Regions from separate parts of the Thermosipho sp. 1244 genome, predicted to be linked through region 1. Evidence: predicted binding sites of a transcription regulator. Region 1 holds the regulator's gene; each other region holds the start of a gene.
The links. Region 1 encodes HrcA, which represses chaperone genes, less so after heat shock. Its sites were predicted from a motif close to ATTAGCACTCNNANNNTNNGAGTGCTAAT; they were not measured.
Positions count from the first base shown of each region.

Region 1 (6,444 bases):
ACATCAACCAGATGGTGGAACTTTTGTTGTTAGAGTTTCAGAAGTTAATGAAGATAAGATTATGCTCGATGCCAATCATCCTTTAGCGGGTAAAAATTTAATATTTGACGTTGAAATAGTTTCCATACTATGAAGAATATAGAAAAATATTCACTGAGTGAGGAAATTGCAAATGCAATAACCCATGGAATAGGAGCTTTGATAGCATTATTTGGGCTTGTTTGGTTGATAGTATATGCTTCAATGAGTGGTGGAGTGTTAAAAATCGTTTCCTTTACAATATTTGGTGTTACGCTATTTTTGCTTTATTTAATTTCTACATTGTATCATGGGATAAGTTATAGGAAGGCTAAGGCTATATTTGAAATAATGGATCATTCCGCAATTTTTTTACTAATTGCTGGAACTTATACCCCATTTTTGTTGTTGGTTATTAGTGGAAGACTTGGATGGATTTTGTTTTCAATAATGTGGGTACTTGCAACTATCGGTATTATATTTAAAGTATTTTTTGTCAAAGAATATATGATAATTTCTACGCTTATTTACATTGCAATGGGATGGATGATAGTGTTTTTTATAAGGAATTTATGGGTCAATTTTAATAGGCAAGGAATAATTTTGTTGTTCTTAGGTGGTTTGGCATATACAATTGGTACTATTTTCTATATGTATAGAAAGATAAAATTTCATCACATGATATGGCATTTGTTTGTAATTTTAGGTAGTATTTTCCATTATTTTGCAGTACTTTCAATTTAAAATAATTTCAATATGTAGATTTGACAAAGTCCAGGTAGCTTTGGTGTAATAAATTCAGAGCAACCTGGATTTTTTATATGCCGTTATTTGACATTTGCTGTGTAAAAATGTAAACTAATAATTGAGGTGATAAGATGAAAGAAAGATTAAAAAAGATTTTGGTGATTTTGTCTGATTCAAAAGGTCCTGTTAAAGGTAAGGATTTAGCGGAGATGTTGGGAGTTAGTAGGCAGATAATAGTTCAAGATATATCTGTTTTAAAGACAAAGGGGCACAAGATTTTTTCAACAAGAGATGGTTATATTCTAGAGAGGAAAAGGGATTTTGTCAGAAAGATGATTGCCGTAAAACATTCTGAAAACGAGATTTACGATGAACTTTTGAAAGTTGTAAATGCTGGCGGAAAAGTAATAGATGTTATAGTTGAGCATCCTCTTTACGGTGAAATTAATGGTAGGCTTGATATTGCAACACTGGATGATGTTGCAAAGTTTATGGCCCTTATGAAGAGTTCAAATGCAACTCCGCTTTTAAAATTATCCGGAGGTGTTCACATACATACTATAGAAGCTCCAAATAAAGAGGTTATGGAAAAGATATTGGAAGCTTTAAAGGATTATCTTTTGGAGGTGAAAAAGTGAAAATTGATCAAGTCATTGATAGTGTAGTTTCAAAAGAAAAACAAAGAAGTCTCTTAATTTTGACTTCTTTAATATGGATAGTAGGATCTGCTGGTGTTATGGTTATGCCATTTGTTCTTCCGGATTTAATTTCAGAATGGCAACTTTCAAAAACCATGGCAAGTTCTCTTGTTAGTGCAACATTCTTGGGCATGCTTTTTGGTGCATTGTTGTCTGGCGTGATTTTGGATTACTTTGGCAGAAAGACCGGAACTATTTTTTACTTGTTAATTTCCGTGATTTTTACGGTATTATTTGGCTTTTCGAAGGGATATTCAATAGCTTATTTCTTGAGATTTTTATCTGGTTTTGGATATGGAGGACTTTTACCTTCGGCGAATACTTATCTTTCTGAATTTACATCGATAAAACTTAGAGGAAGGTATTTAGTATATTTGGAAACCAGTTGGGCAATTGGAAGTATATTAATAGCACTTTTTGCGGTAACTTTCGGGGAAAGATTTGGCTGGAGATGGAATTTTTATATTTTTTCATTAGGGTTGTTGATATTAATAGCGCTTTTAAAAAATTCCGAAACTCCAAAGTATCTTTTTGAAAGAAATGGTATAAAAGCTTTAAAAGAGAGATATGGTGATGTTCCAGATGATATTGAAAGTGTGGAAAAGGTGAAAGTTACTTTTGGTGCTCTGTTTAAAAGTAGATACGTTAAACAAACTATTTTGGTTATGATATCTTGGTTTGTCGTAAGCTTTGTGTATTACGCACTTTTTTCATGGGCACCTAGGGTTTTTGTGGAAAACCTTTCAATTACCATAACTAAAGCAAAATGGTATACATTTTTTGTATACCTTGCCCAATTGCCTGGATATCTTTCTGTGGCTTATTTAATAGAAAAATGGGGAAGGAAAAAGACTTTATCCGTGTATTTTATAGGAATGGGACTTTCTTCGTTTTTCCTATTTCTTGCCTCTGGAAATATTACGTTTTTGTTTGTTGTTTTAGTTCTTTCATTCTTTACTTTAGGAGTCTGGGGATTAGTATATGCGTATACCCCAGAGTTGTTTCCCACCTCATTTAGAGGTACTGCAAATGGAGTAGCAGGTGTAATGGCAAGGGTTGCTGGAATAATAGCACCATACTTTACGGGATACTTTGTTGATAAATCTATAGTTGCCGCGCTTTCGTATACTGCAATATTTTCAATTATTACAGGTCTATTAGTATTGATTCTTGGTGTGGAAACTAAAGATAAACCAGTTGGATAATTTTGGGCATCTTACGATGCCCATTTTTTGTTTAATTGACTGTTCAATTTTTTTATGTTATACTATTATCAGACAAAGTATGAGAGTGATAATTCCTCTGATAAAGAGGTGGAAATATGAAAGATTTGTCCGATAGACAAAAGAAAATTCTATATTGTTTAGTTAGAGAGTATGTAAAATCTGGTATTCCCGTAAGTTCTCAAAAGATTTTAGAAACAACGAATTTAGAGTGGAGTGGAGCAACTGTTAGAAACGACATGAGAAAGTTGGATTATTTGGGATATGTTTTTCAACCCCACACTTCTGCGGGACGTATTCCTACGGATAAGGGATTGAAGTTTTATGTAAATGAAGTCTTAAAGGTGAGAAAAGAGACAAAAAAAGTAGGTTCTTCCATAGATGTTAGAACGGATTTTCCAATAGGTGATTTGGATAAAATCATCCGAGGTGCTGCAAAGCTTTTATCAAATACTCTAAAAGCTTTTGTTATTATAGAAAAACCTAATCCCATGAATCTTAGGGTTAGGAGGATTGTACTAACTCCAGTTACAAAGACCTTTTCCATTGTAAACATTATTACTGAATTGGGACTTACTTCTGTTCTTCCTATACAACATTCCGAAATTTCTAATATATTGGAAATTGAAGAGTTTTTGAATAAAAGTCTTGATGGAATACTTTTGAGTGATTTTAAATTAAAATTAAAAGAAGTGGTTGAAAAGTTTTCATGGGTTGGCGGGAGATTAAAAGAGTTTATAGAACTTTCTGAAAGAATTGCATCTGAGAAATACGATGAATACATTATTGAAGGAGTATTTAATCTTGTGAATGCAAAGAAATTTGGTGAAGATAAGTTAAGAGAAATTGTAAAAATTTCTACAAATTCTGAATTTTATCCGCAAATTTTTTCACTAGGTGAAGGGATATACATAGGAAAGGAACATAATATAAGAAATTTTGAGCAATATGCAGTTTTGATAATGCCTTATTTTGTCTTTGAGCGAGAAGTGGGGAGAATTGCCGTAATTTTTGATAAATTTAGTGATTACTCTAAGGTATTTGATAGTGTGGAATATGTGGTTAACAGACTTACTGAATATTTTACTATTGTTGCAAGAAATGTTGAATAATTGGAGGTGATTGAAGTGGAAAAAGAAATGAAAAATGAAATAAAGAATGTAGAAAAGAATGAAGAGGTAAAAGGGGAAAAAACACCGGAGAAAATTGTGGAAGAACAAAAAGAAAAAATAAAGGAATTAGAGTTACAGTTAAAAGAATTTGAAAATTATGCACGTGTATTAAAATCTCAATTTGAAAATTACAAAAAAGATGTGCTCAAAGAAAAAGAACAAATAGCAGTTTCAACGATGGGAAGGATTTTGGAAAGATTTTTGCCAATTTTAGATGATTTTAAAAGATCATTTTCAAATGCGACTGATGAAGAAAGAAACACACAATTTTACAAGGCAATTGAATTGATTTATAAGAATTTATTTAAATTGTTGGAGAGTTTTGGACTTGAAGAAGTTAAAGTAGGTGATAAATTTGATCCATTCGAACATGAAGCGGTAGAAAGGGTTGAAGATGAGGAAAAAGAAGAATATTCTGTTGTAGAAGTTGTAGAGGATGGCTATAAATTTAAAGGAAGAATTTTAAAACCTGCAAAGGTTAAGGTCTCGGTAAAGCCTAGGAGGTGACTTTATGGCCAAAAAAGATTATTATGAAATTCTTGGTGTTTCAAGGAACGCATCCCAAGATGAAATAAGGCAAGCATATAAGAAACTTATAAAAAAATGGCATCCCGATAGAAATTATGAGAATAGAAAGTTAGCGGAAGAAAAATTCAAGGAAATTCAGGAAGCATACGATGTGCTTTCTGATCCTGAAAAACGGGCGATGTATGATAGGTATGGTTATGTGGGAGATGTACCACCGAATGCCGGAGGTGGATTTGGCGGTTTTGGCGGTTTTGAGGATATTTTTAAAGACTTTGGTGATTTTATAAACAACGATATTTTCAATATTTTCTTTGGTGATCAAAGAACATCTTCAAGAAAGAGAGCAAAAAGACCAAAAAGAGGAGAAGATATAAATATTTCCGTTGATGTGTCTTTTGAGGAGTTGTTTACCGGAATAAGGATACCGCTTGAATATGATAGATACGAGGTTTGTGAACATTGTAACGGTGAAGGAGTTGAGCCTGGTAGTGGTTGGATTACTTGTCCAAAGTGTCATGGGACAGGTACTGTTAGAGAAGAAAGGAGAACATTTTTAGGTGTTATTGTAAACCAATATACGTGTAATCATTGTGGTGGAACAGGAAAAATTCCTGGGGAGAGTTGCCATACTTGTGGTGGAACAGGAAGGATAAAGAAAAGATATAAAGTTGAAGTTAACATTCCAGCTGGTATTGAAAATGGAACTATCTTGAGAATACAAAGAGGAGGAAATGCCGGGTATAATGGAGGAGAATATGGTGATTTGTATGTTCACGTAAGAGTTGTTGGATACTCTGATTTTGAAAGAAAGGGAAATGATTTAATTAAAGAGATTAAAATAGATTATTTGGAAGCAATTTTGGGTACAAAGGTAAAAATTAGAATGCCAAATGGTAAAATAAAAGAGGTAAAAATTCCAGCGGGTGTTCAACATGGACAAGAAATATATGTATATGGTGAAGGATTGCCTGATATGAGAACGGGGAAAAGAGGAGATTTAATTTTGAGGGTTAGAGTTGAGATTCCAAGTAGGGTATCAAGAACTGAAAAAAAGTTATTAAAAGAGATAGCAAAGTTGAGGGGAAAGGATGTTGAAGAGAGTTGAAGAATTTTTAGAGAATTTTTTTAAAGAGTATAGATTTTCAGGAGCTGTTTTGGGGGTAAGTGGGGGAGTTGATTCTGCGGTAGTTCTTGGTTTATTGGTGAGAGTGTTAGAAAAAAGTAGAATAAAATGTTTTATCCTTCCAGAGAGAGATAGTCCAAGAGATTCAATAAAAGATGCAAGGTTTGTTTGTGAGTATTTTAATGTTGATTATGAAGTTAAAAATATAAGTAGAATAGTTAGAAAATTTGGAGTTTATAAATATTATCCACCGGCTTTATTTGTTCCCTTTAAAATAAAAGAAAGATATGCAAAAAGTAGATGGAATAAGTATAAGAACAAAGGTAATCCGTTTGAATTTGATGTCTTAGGTATAGAGGATGAAGAATTTCTAAAAGGAATAAGTTATTATAGAATAAAGCATAGGATTAGAATGGTTTATTTGTACAAAGAAGCTGAAAAGAGAAACTATGCAGTGGTGGGTACAACTAACAAGACGGAATTTTTAACAGGTTTGTACGTAAAATGGGGGGATGATTCTACAGATGTTGAACCTTTACTTCATCTTTATAAAACGGAAGTGTACAAGTTGGGGAAACTTTTAAACATTCCAGAAAGAATCCTTGAAAAACCTGCCTCACCAGATTTGATACCTGGCCTTAGTGATGAAGAAGTCTTTGAGTTAGACTATCCTACTTTAGATAGGATCCTAAAGAAAATAGTACAAAATAAAGACTTATCCGATGAAGATCCGGAAAAAGTAAAAAAAGTAAAGAGATTGTATGAGATTGGGAAGTTTAGAAATAAAGTAAGAAATATTAGCATTGAGGGATAATATGAAGGATATAGCCAAGAAGATAATTTTAGAAACATTTGATCAAATAAGTCCGGAAAAGTTGGTTTTGGAAAAGTTAAAAAAGATGGAATTGAAAAAGGTTTATGTACTTTCTATTGGA
Region 1 covers NZ_LNGA01000032.1:92,549-98,992, forward strand. The annotation lists gene AS157_RS08475 (FKBP-type peptidyl-prolyl cis-trans isomerase) at 1-133, shown strand, start outside; gene trhA (PAQR family membrane homeostasis protein TrhA) at 130-762, shown strand; gene AS157_RS08485 (transcription repressor NadR) at 897-1,403, shown strand; gene AS157_RS08490 (MFS transporter) at 1,400-2,668, shown strand; gene hrcA (heat-inducible transcriptional repressor HrcA) at 2,785-3,798, shown strand; gene AS157_RS08500 (nucleotide exchange factor GrpE) at 3,814-4,365, shown strand; gene dnaJ (molecular chaperone DnaJ) at 4,370-5,491, shown strand; gene nadE (NAD(+) synthase) at 5,475-6,323, shown strand; gene AS157_RS08515 (glycerate kinase type-2 family protein) at 6,325-6,444, shown strand, end outside.

Region 2 (6,444 bases), on a different contig from region 1:
GGAAGGTTCCGGTCTTTCAAGAATTAGTTAGGAATATTAAAGGTAGGGTGGAAAATGGAGGAGTTATTGTTAAAAAAATATACGAAGATCAATCTCCTTTTAGAATAGTTTACGATCCTACTCATCCGGATGCGGATGAAAATGGTTATGTGAAATTACCAAATGTTAATGTAGTAAGGGAAATGGTTGATATGATAAATGCTCAACGTGCGTATGAGGCAAATGTTACTGCTTTTAATACCACTAAAGCGATGATTAATAGTGCGCTCCAAATTGGGAGGTGATTTGAATGATAGATAAGGTAAATGGAATAGGAAATTATGGAAATCTAAAACCAAATTCTTTGAAAAAGCAAAATAGTGATTTTACAAAAATATTGAATGATGCTATAAAAAGTGTTAATCAACAGCAAAGAAAGGCAGAACAAATGGCAGACGATTTTGCCACAGGAAAGATAAGTAATATACACGAAGTAATTGTGGAAGCTGAAAAGGCATCAATTTCACTTAGGCTTACTGTTGAGGTAAGAAATAAGATAGTAGATGCGTATAAAGAGATAATGAGGATGCAATTTTAAAAAAGGCTTCGGAAATTCCCGAAGCCTTTTTTTATTCTACCTTTATATCTATAATTTTCTTTTCTTTTTCTACTTTTTTAGGAAGTTCAATTTTTAAAACACCATCGTTAAATTTAGCGCTTATTTTTTCTACATCTACATAATCTGGTAATACAAATGCCCTTTCAAATTGACCTTCGACTCTTTCGATAACTCTGTAGTTCTTGTTTTTATCTTCTCTGTTAAATTTTCTTTCTCCCTTTATTATTAAGACTCCATCTTCTATTGTTATTTTTACATCATCCTTTTTCATTCCAGGAAGTTCTGCCTCAATTACGACTTCATTTTCCGTTTCATATATGTCCACTTTGGGGAAGTGAATTCTGGAATTTCTTGAAGGTTCCATGAAATCTTCAAATAATCTATCAATTTCCCTTTGAAGCTCTACAAATGGATCAAAGTAACCTCTTCTTGCTAACATAGTTTCACCTCCTTTTTTATTTACTATTTTCTGATTGTTGATTACCATTTTGTTTGTATATATATTCACCTATTTTGTTTTTCTCCCTATCAAGCTCGTCAAACAACATCTTTATTCTTGGTATATCGTTTTTGTTTATAGCATCTCTTAAGTCTTTTACTAAGTTTTCAAGTTTTTGTTTTTCGTCTTGAGGAATCTTATCACCATATTCCTTTAGAGATTTTTCTATGTAGTATGCAAGGTCGTCTGCTTTGTTCTTTAATTCCACTTCTTCCCTTCTTCTTTTATCTTGTTCTTCAAATTTCTTTGCATCTTCTATTATTTTGTTAATGTCATTTTCGGAAAGTTTATGTCTTCCAGAGACAACCATAGATTGTTCTTTCCCAGTCCCTAAATCCTTTGCAGAGACATGTACTATACCGTCGCTATCAATGTCAAAAGTAACTTCAATTTGAGGAACTCCTCTGGGAGCAGGTGGAATTCCAACTAATCTAAAGCTACCAAGCAATATATTGTCTGCTGCAATTGGTCTTTCACCTTGATATACTCTAACTTCTACTTCAGTTTGACCATCTTCTGCTGTTGTAAATACTTTACTCTTCTTGATTGGTATTGTGGAATTTCTAGGAATAATTGGCTCAAATAATCCGCCTTTTACTTCAATTCCCAATGTTAATGGAGTGACATCTACTAGGACAATATCTTTACCTTGTGCACCTTCTTCGCCAGCTAATATTGCTGCTTGAATAGCTGCTCCGACTGCAACAGCTTCATCGGGATTTACTCCTTTATTTGGTTCTTTTCCAAAAATTTCTTTGATAAAGTTTTGTACCATAGGTACTCTTGTCATTCCGCCAACCAATATTATTTCATCAATATCTTCTGGTCTAAGTTTTGCATCTGATAAAGCTTGTTCTATAGGTTTTCTCGTCATTTCCACTAAATCTCTAGTAAGAGATTCAAACATTGAACGTGTTAGTCTCATTTCAAGATGCAACGGACCTTCTGCGGTAGCTGTTATGTAAGGAAGACTTATATCGGTTTCTAACTTACTTGAAAGTTCAATTTTTGCTTTTTCAGCTGCATCTCTTAACCTTTGTAATGCTTGTTTGTCTTCTCTAAGGTCAACACCATGTTGTTTTTTGAATTCTTCAGCTAACCAGTCAATTATTTTTTGATCAAAGTCGTCTCCTCCAAGATGGTTATTACCAGATGTTGCGATTACTTGAATAACTCCATCCCCTATTTCAAGGATCGAAACGTCAAATGTACCACCACCTAAGTCGTATACCAAAACTTTCTCTTCTTTTCCTTTTTTGTCGAGACCATACGCAAGTGCAGCGGCTGTAGGTTCGTTTATTATTCTTAAGACTTCAAACCCCGCTATTCTTCCAGCGTCTTTTGTTGCTTGCCTTTGTGCATCATTAAAATATGCAGGACATGTGATTACCGCTTTTTTTATTTCGCCACCCAAATATTCTTCAGCATCTCTTTTTAACTTTTTTAATACAAATGCACTAATCTCTTGTGGGGTGTATTCCTTGTCGTCGATCTTTACTTTGTAATCTGTTCCCATTTTCCTTTTAATTGATTTTAAAGTCCTATCAGAATTCAAGATTAATTGTCTTTTGGCAGGTTCGCCAACCAATATTTCACCCGATTTACTAAAAGCGACTATTGATGGTGTAGTTCTTGTGCCTTCAGCATTTGGAATAACCTCAACATTTGAATCTGGTTTCATCCATGCGATTACACTATTTGTTGTTCCCAAGTCTATACCTACAACGTATTCTTTCTTATTTGCCATTTTTCCACCTCCCAGTTTATATTATATGATATTAGCACTCTGTTGTCAAGAGTGATAATATAAAATTCTAAAAAACAGGAAGGCGCATGAATAAATGCCTTCCTGTGTGTTAATTTGTTGTTTACTTAAAATTATAGCAAACGTAACTTTTAATTGTTATCGATTGTTGAGGATAATTTTACTGCTGTACCATATGCTAATATTTCTGCGGCACCACTCATTACTGCAGCGCTGGAAAATCTTATTGACACTATAGCATCGGCTCCTAGCTTTTCTGCTTCGTCGATCATCCTTTCTATTGCTTTGTTTCTTGCTTCAGTCATCATTTCTGTATAGGATTTGATTTCGCCGCCGGCCAATGTTTTAAATGCTGCGGCTATGTCTTTCCCAAGATGTTTGGAATGTACTATGTTTCCCATGACTACTCCCAATATTTTTGTTATTTTGTACCCTGGGACTTTTTCTGTGGTAGATATTAACATAATGTTCTCCTCCTTTAATTTTTTATAAATTTTATAATTTCATCAATAACTTTTGCATCAACATGATTTTCGATTAAGTATGCATTTGGTGTTTTTTCACCTGGTATAAATAAATGAGTTAATCCATTAAAGAGTATAATTTTGGTATTGTTAGTTAAGTGTTCTTTGAATATGTTGTAGTCTTTTAAAGTTACTTGATAATCATTTTTTCCGAAAAGTATTAAAGTTTTTACCTTCCCTAAGTATTTTAATGGGTTATAGTTGCGTAAGTCATACCAATATTTTGCTTTTGCGCCTAATACAAATTCGTCATTTGGTATTTTATTTTCTTTAAGTTTCTGGAGTTTTTGTAATATTTCATTACTTGTATTTTGGAGAAATTTTAATTGATCAATTATTACATCTTCTAAATTTCTTGCAGGTGGGGCAAGCAATATTAATCCTGAAATATTATCATTTATTGTTGCAATGTATGGGGCTACATATGCACCAAGGCTATGTCCAAGTAGATATATCTCTTTGTAGTTATAATCCTTGAGTAATTTTATTGCTTTTAGAACATCGTTTATTACTTCTTCTTTAATGGTTATATTTTCATTTGCTTGATACAAAGTTCTTTTGTTATATCTTAATACTGCTATATTGTTACTTGACAAGGCATATGCTATATCTTTAAATATTTTGTTTGGTCCAATTGTTTCGTCCATATCTTGTGGTCCTGAACCATGTATTAAAATTACCGCGTATTTTGTGTGCTCTTTTGGAATTGTTAATTTTCCTGGAAGATCACCAACTTTTACATCTTTTTCCGAAAATTTATCACTTTTAACGTATTGTGGTATTTTATATTCTACATTTTGCGCAATGGAGAAAAACAAGCCATCGATTTTTCCTTCTTTGTTTAGAGTGATAGATATATTTAAATTGCTTTTTTTAAACTTAGATGTGAATATGAAGACTTTATATGGTGGTTTTTCTATTATTTGAAATTTTACTATCTTTTCAAAATTTCCGTATGTTGACGTTATTTGCTGCCATATTTTTTTTATTTTTTCTATTGGAAGATGTTGTTTCATTGTATTGGATGATAGATTGTACGCCACTTTGTAGTTTTCATTTACAAGTGCATAAAAATAATTGTAAGCTATTTTTTCAAAATTTGATGAAAATAAAAAAGTTGAGAAGATTACAATAGAAATTACCCATCTTTTCATTTTTACACCTCCTTATTTTCAAATAAGTAATACGAAAAGGACAAAAGTATTATTCCAATTAAAGTTAGTGATGTTGAATATGTAAAGTCTATTGTGGATTCTTTAAAAATTTTGTAGCCAAGAATATATTTATAGGTGTTAAGAAAACTTATGGGTCTTAAAAATCCGAGGGTAGTTGAAATACCTAGTATTGCAAAAGAAGTTAGCAAGGGTTTAACTTGATCGTTAAAAATCACAGAGAACATAAAAGATATGGAATACCAGAAAAATGCACCGATAAAAGAGTGTATAAAAAATTTTGTAGTTGTCTCAAAAGAAAGTGTTTTATTTGTGATTATAGAGTAAATATAGGGAATGTAAGATAGAACAAAGATTTCTATAAAAAGTACAATAAAGCTGACGATAAGCTTGTTGTAGAATATATTTTTTCTTGATTTTCTTACAAGTAAAAATGAAATTGTTTCATTTTCAAATTCCCTTGAAAATAGTGGAAATGAAAGTATTATACCAATTATAGGGATTATTTGACCAAAATTTTTCCCAAACCACTGTGATAATATGTAAAAATCCCAATTTTTGAGTTTTTCAACAAAATTATTTCCTACAAACCTCTGGATAACCTCTGAGTTTTTGTTTAGAAGATCTATCACAAAATTCTGAAATGGTGCAAGTGAAAAAAAGAGTATTAACATTACAACAAAGGTAAAAATACTTCTAGTTTTCATGTCCATCCATTCTTTTTTCATAACTTTCCCCCCTTTACAAGAGCCTCAAATATTATTTCAAAAGTTGCAGGTTTTATATCCCCTTTTGCATTTTCTTTCTTGCAAAGGATAATTTTTTCGTTGTCGGTTTTTTTGTATAAGAATCCTTTTATATTTTCGTTAGTAATACATAAAACATATTTTTCCTTAATGTTATCCATGTAATCGTATTCGACAATTTTTCCATTGGACATAATTGCAATTTTGTCTGCAATTTTTTCTACTTCAGAGAGTATGTGACTTGTTAAAAATACAGTTTTTTCTTCAAATGATAGTTTTCTGATGATTTCGATTACTTTTTTTTGCATTAGAGGATCAAGTCCCCATGTAGGTTCGTCAAAAAAATATATATCGACGTTTTCAGATAATACAATTGCAAGGTATAATAATGTTGTCATTCCATGTGATAGTGTTGCAATTTTTTCATTAAGCGGAAGTTGAAATTCATTAACAAAAAACAATGATTTTTCAAATGAAAAGTTTGAAGAAAGTTCTTTGGTTATTTCCAACAATTTTTTTACTGTTAAATATTTGTATAATTCTTTTTTTTCGGGAAGATATGTATATGTTCCATTGAGTATGATTTCTCCTTTGTCTTTTTTCCTTAAGTTTAATATGCACTTTAAGGTTGTTGTTTTACCAGCTCCATTGGGACCTAAAAGTGCGAATATTTCACCTTTGTTTACTTCAAATGAGATATTATCTACCGCTTTTTTTGAACCATATGTTTTTTTAAAATTTTTAACTTTTATCAAGGAAATCACCCCCTCTAATAAATTCACAAATTTCATTTATTGAAATTCCGGCCTTTAGGCATTTTTTAACAATTTCAGATAGTTCTTGTAGTATTTCCATATTAAATTTTTCCAAAGAATCCTTTATTACTATATATCCCTCACCGCGAACTGCTTTAATGACATTTTCATTGACTAATTCTCTGTACGCTCTTGCAACAGTGTTTATATTTACATTTAGGTCATCAGCTAATTTCCTTATAGAAGGAAGAAAATCACCGTTTTTTAATCTACCCTTTAAGATTTCAAGCTTTATATTTTCAACAATTTGTTTATATACAGGGACGTGAGATGAAAAATTTATACTGAACCACATATTACACCTCCTACACTGTAATATTATAAT
Region 2 covers NZ_LNGA01000023.1:239,085-245,528, forward strand. The annotation lists gene flgC (flagellar basal body rod protein FlgC) at 1-284, shown strand, start outside; gene fliE (flagellar hook-basal body complex protein FliE) at 290-577, shown strand; gene AS157_RS06315 (Hsp20/alpha crystallin family protein) at 609-1,037, opposite strand; gene dnaK (molecular chaperone DnaK) at 1,054-2,844, opposite strand; gene AS157_RS06325 (YbjQ family protein) at 2,994-3,326, opposite strand; gene estD (esterase EstD) at 3,341-4,540, opposite strand; gene AS157_RS06335 (ABC transporter permease subunit) at 4,543-5,286, opposite strand; gene AS157_RS06340 (ABC transporter ATP-binding protein) at 5,283-6,068, opposite strand; gene AS157_RS06345 (GntR family transcriptional regulator) at 6,046-6,414, opposite strand.
Region 2: the regulator HrcA is predicted to act here: its motif matches at 2,875-2,903, upstream of dnaK (molecular chaperone DnaK).

Region 3 (4,245 bases), on a different contig from region 1:
AATGCACCCATTTCTAATGTCTCTCTAAACGAAAGAGCAAACAGTTCTTTTAAAACTGCTAAGGAAAGAATTAGTGCGTCTGGGTATTTCTTAGGTCTACCTTTGGAGGTAGATTTTTGAGGAAGTTGTGGTAAAATATTGTTGTAAAATTTTTTAACAAGTTTGAGTATTTTCTTTATGTTAGTTCTTCTCATATCAGGGGAGATTATATCATCTCCCCTTTTATTTTTGAACCACTTCCTCTTATTTTTGAAACACTCCCATAATTCTTCGGAGTTATCAACAAAACATCAACCGCGTCTCTTACTTTTTTTCATTTCATACATTTTCCTATCCACTTCTTTTAAAATTTCTCCAAAATTCTTTTGCTTGTTGTACTTTACAATTCCATACGAAAAATCAATATTTGATTTTCGTTTTATCCTATCAACAACTTGTTTTGCATTTTTTCCACTTACAAAGATTAAAAACTCGTCTCCTCCGTATCTTACAACTTTATCTTCTTTCCTTATACTTTTCTTACATAATTTTACAAACTTTTTCAATACTTTATCGCCATAATCATGTCCATAGGTATCGTTAAGTTTTTTAAAACCATCCAAATCTATAAATATTATAGAATAATTATCGTCAAAATTCATCTTGTTTAAGAAATTTCTGCTGTAAGCACCTGTTAATGGATCAAATAAAGAAATTCTAAGTGTTTCCTTCTTTTCTTTAACAAGCTTATTAAAGACCTCTCTAAACTTAAAATTTATAGTCAAAATTTCAGATAACAAATCAAACATGTATAATTCTTTAGATGTAAATGCATTTTTTCCACCTTTTTCAAACAACACCGCACCAAAAATCTCTTCTTCAAATTTTAAAGGAACACCATAAATGGAAACAATTCTATTTTTTCCAAACACTATTCTTTCATATCCTTTTGGAAGGACTAATCTTTCCGAATTTTTTATATATAACTTCTTACCAAAATCCATTACATATGAAACAATTGGCTTCTTTTTAGGTGGAATAACAAAATTCATCCTTTCCTCAAAACCTATATTAGCATAATGTATGTAAGTACTTCCATCACCTCTTCTAGTTGCTACAACAAGAGAGTCAATCATTTTCTGTCCTTTTAAAAAATTAAACAACTTTTTTGAAACTTCCGAAAGAGTTTTTCTATTTAAAATATCCAAAAAAATACTTTGTGGAATTTTATTTAAAGGCTTGATAATATCTTTGGCATACGAATATACATTGCTTGAAATATTTACCAAAAAAAGTATTGAATACCTCAAACCTTTGGACTTTATCCTGAAAAACTTCAAAAGAAATATCTGTCCACCAATTTCAATTTCTACCTCAAATTCTAATTTATCTTTATAGTAATTTTTCAAAATCATATTAAAAAACACTTCTAATTGCGAATATTTCTTTGAAAAAACTCTAATTTTATCTTCAGTAACATTTTTAAAATCAAAAAAATTTACATTATACATCTTAGCATAATTTAATAGACTAGATGAAAAATATTTAAGTTTTCCACCATGCCAAACTGCAACACCCATTTTTGAAGATTTACTATCAAACACCAAATTAACTAAATTTCTTAACTTTAATATATAAACCAAAGAAAAAATTAAAAAAAGAACCAAAATTACAACTAACCCCAAGATAAAATACATTTTATCCCCTCCAAATCGTACATATCTAATATAAAACATAAAAACATTCAAAATCAACCAAAAACAAATCATTTACATTTGATTAAAAACATCGTCAAACACTATTGTTTACAAAAACGTAACAACAAACCGTGAACCAAAAACAAATGTTATCAGTCTATATATGTGAGTGATAAAAAGAAAATAATTTTGGAGGTGGTTAAATTGAGGTATTTAGACAATAAAATGCAAGAATTAGTCCAACAAGCGGCAGAAAATTTGACCCAAAAAAGGCAAAATCTTTTAAAACCAGAGCATGTGCTCTATGAAATTCTACAAGATGATGTAGTGCAAAAACTTATAAAAACACGTATAAATTTAGATGAAATATTGGATAGAATTGAAGAATTAATCGAAAGTCAATATGGGGTATACTACGGTTCTGGTTCTGGAGTTTACATGTCAAATGAACTTTCCAGAATATTTGAACTCTCCAGAAAAGAAGCAAAATTACTCGGTTCAAGTAAAGTTTCACCTATTCATTTTCTTTTGGCACTGCTTAAAGATAGCTCTACTCAAGCTGCTGCCATACTAAATAAATACGGAATCACATATGAAGAAGTATTAAAATCGGTAAAAGAACTTGTGGAGAATGGAGAATTAGACGGAGAAGGAAACGTACTTTCAAAATACACGGTAGATTTAACAAAACTTGCAAGAGAGGGTAAACTTTCACCTGTTATCGGTAGGGAAAAAGAAATTGAAAGAGTTATTGAAATTCTCTCTAGAAAAACAAAAAACAACCCCGTGCTTATAGGCGATCCAGGTGTCGGTAAAACTGCTATTGTTGAAGGTCTTGCACAAAAAATTGTTGAAGGAAAAGTCCCTGAAAAACTTAAAAATAAAAAGATATTAATGCTTGATCTTGGAAAAATGCTTGCAGGTAGTAAGTATCGTGGCGAATTTGAAGAAAGATTGAAAAAGGTAATGGAAGAAATAAATAAAATGAAAAACAATGTAATTCTCTTTATCGACGAACTTCATACAATAGTTGGAGCAGGTGCTGCAGAAGGTGCAATGGATGCATCTAACATGTTAAAACCTGCACTAGCCAGAGGAGAACTACATGCAATTGGTGCAACAACTTTAGAAGAATACAGAAAACACATAGAAAAGGACAAAGCCCTTGCCAGAAGATTTCAGCCTGTACTAATTGAGGAACCTAGTGTAGAAGAAACTATAAAAATATTAAAAGGTTTAAAAGAAACATACGAAAAACACCACAACGTAGAAATAACGGATGAAGCTATAGAAGCTGCAGCAAAGTTATCTTCAAAATACATCCAAGATAGATTTATGCCAGATAAAGCTATAGATTTGATTGATGAAGCTGCTGCAAAGATAAGTTTAAAGTCCGCCGATCCAAAAATCTCAGAACTAAAGGAAAAAATAAAATCTTTAAGTGAAAAAATCGATGAACTTACTATAAATTCCCAATACAAAGAAGCAGCTGAAATGAAACAACAAATGTATAAACTTCAAAATCAATATGAAGAACTTGAAAAGAAATACGGAACCGACAAGGTAACCGCTGATACAGTTGCAAAGGTTGTAGAATCGTGGACTGGTATACCCGCAACCAAAATGATGGAATCAGAAAAAGAAAAGTTATTAAGATTTGAAGAACTTGTACATCAAAGAATGGTAGACCAAGAAGAAGCAGTCAAAGTTGTTGCAGATGCTATCAGAAAAGCAAGAGCAGGTATAAAGGATCCCAATAGACCAATTGGTACCTTCCTATTCTTAGGTCCAAGTGGTGTTGGTAAAACAGAACTTGCAAAGACCATTGCAGAACTTTTATTTGGTTCCGAAAACGCGCTCATTAGAATAGACATGAGTGAGTACATGGAAAAACACTCAGTTGCAAGACTCATTGGTGCACCTCCAGGATATGTGGGGTATGATCAAGGCGGACAATTAACAGAACAAGTAAGAAGAAAACCATATAGCGTAATTCTTTTGGATGAGGTTGAAAAAGCACATCCAGAAGTATTTAACGTATTACTGCAAGTTTTTGATGATGGTAGATTAACAGATGGAAAAGGTAACACAGTTGATTTTAGAAACACGATAATTATAATGACCAGTAACCTCGCAAGCGATAAGATATTGAGAAAGGTTGAAGCGGGAATAGAGTTTGAAAAAATAGAAGAATCTGTAAGGGAAGATTTAAAACACTATTTTAGACCAGAGTTCATAAACAGAATTGACCATGTTGTGATATTCAAACCACTTACAGAAAAGCATATGAAAGAAATAGTTGAAAAGTTAATTTCAAGGCTTGAAAAGAGATTAAAAGAAAAGAGCCTAAAAATAAAACTAACAGATAACGCAAAAGCATACCTTGCAAAGAAAGGATATGATCCAGCCTTTGGAGCAAGACCATTAAGAAGATTAATAGAACGAGAAATTGAAACACCTCTTTCAAAGAAAATTATAGCTGGAGAAATTAAAGAAGGAGATATAGTTTTAGTTGATGTAAACAACGGAATGATCTCAGTTGAAAAAGAAAAAGAACTTACAAAATAAG
Region 3 covers NZ_LNGA01000019.1:217-4,461, reverse strand. The annotation lists partial or broken gene AS157_RS04775 (hypothetical protein) at 1-194, opposite strand, end outside; gene AS157_RS04770 (sensor domain-containing diguanylate cyclase) at 291-1,676, opposite strand; gene AS157_RS04765 (ATP-dependent Clp protease ATP-binding subunit) at 1,881-4,244, shown strand.
Region 3: the regulator HrcA is predicted to act here: its motif matches at 1,825-1,853, upstream of AS157_RS04765 (ATP-dependent Clp protease ATP-binding subunit).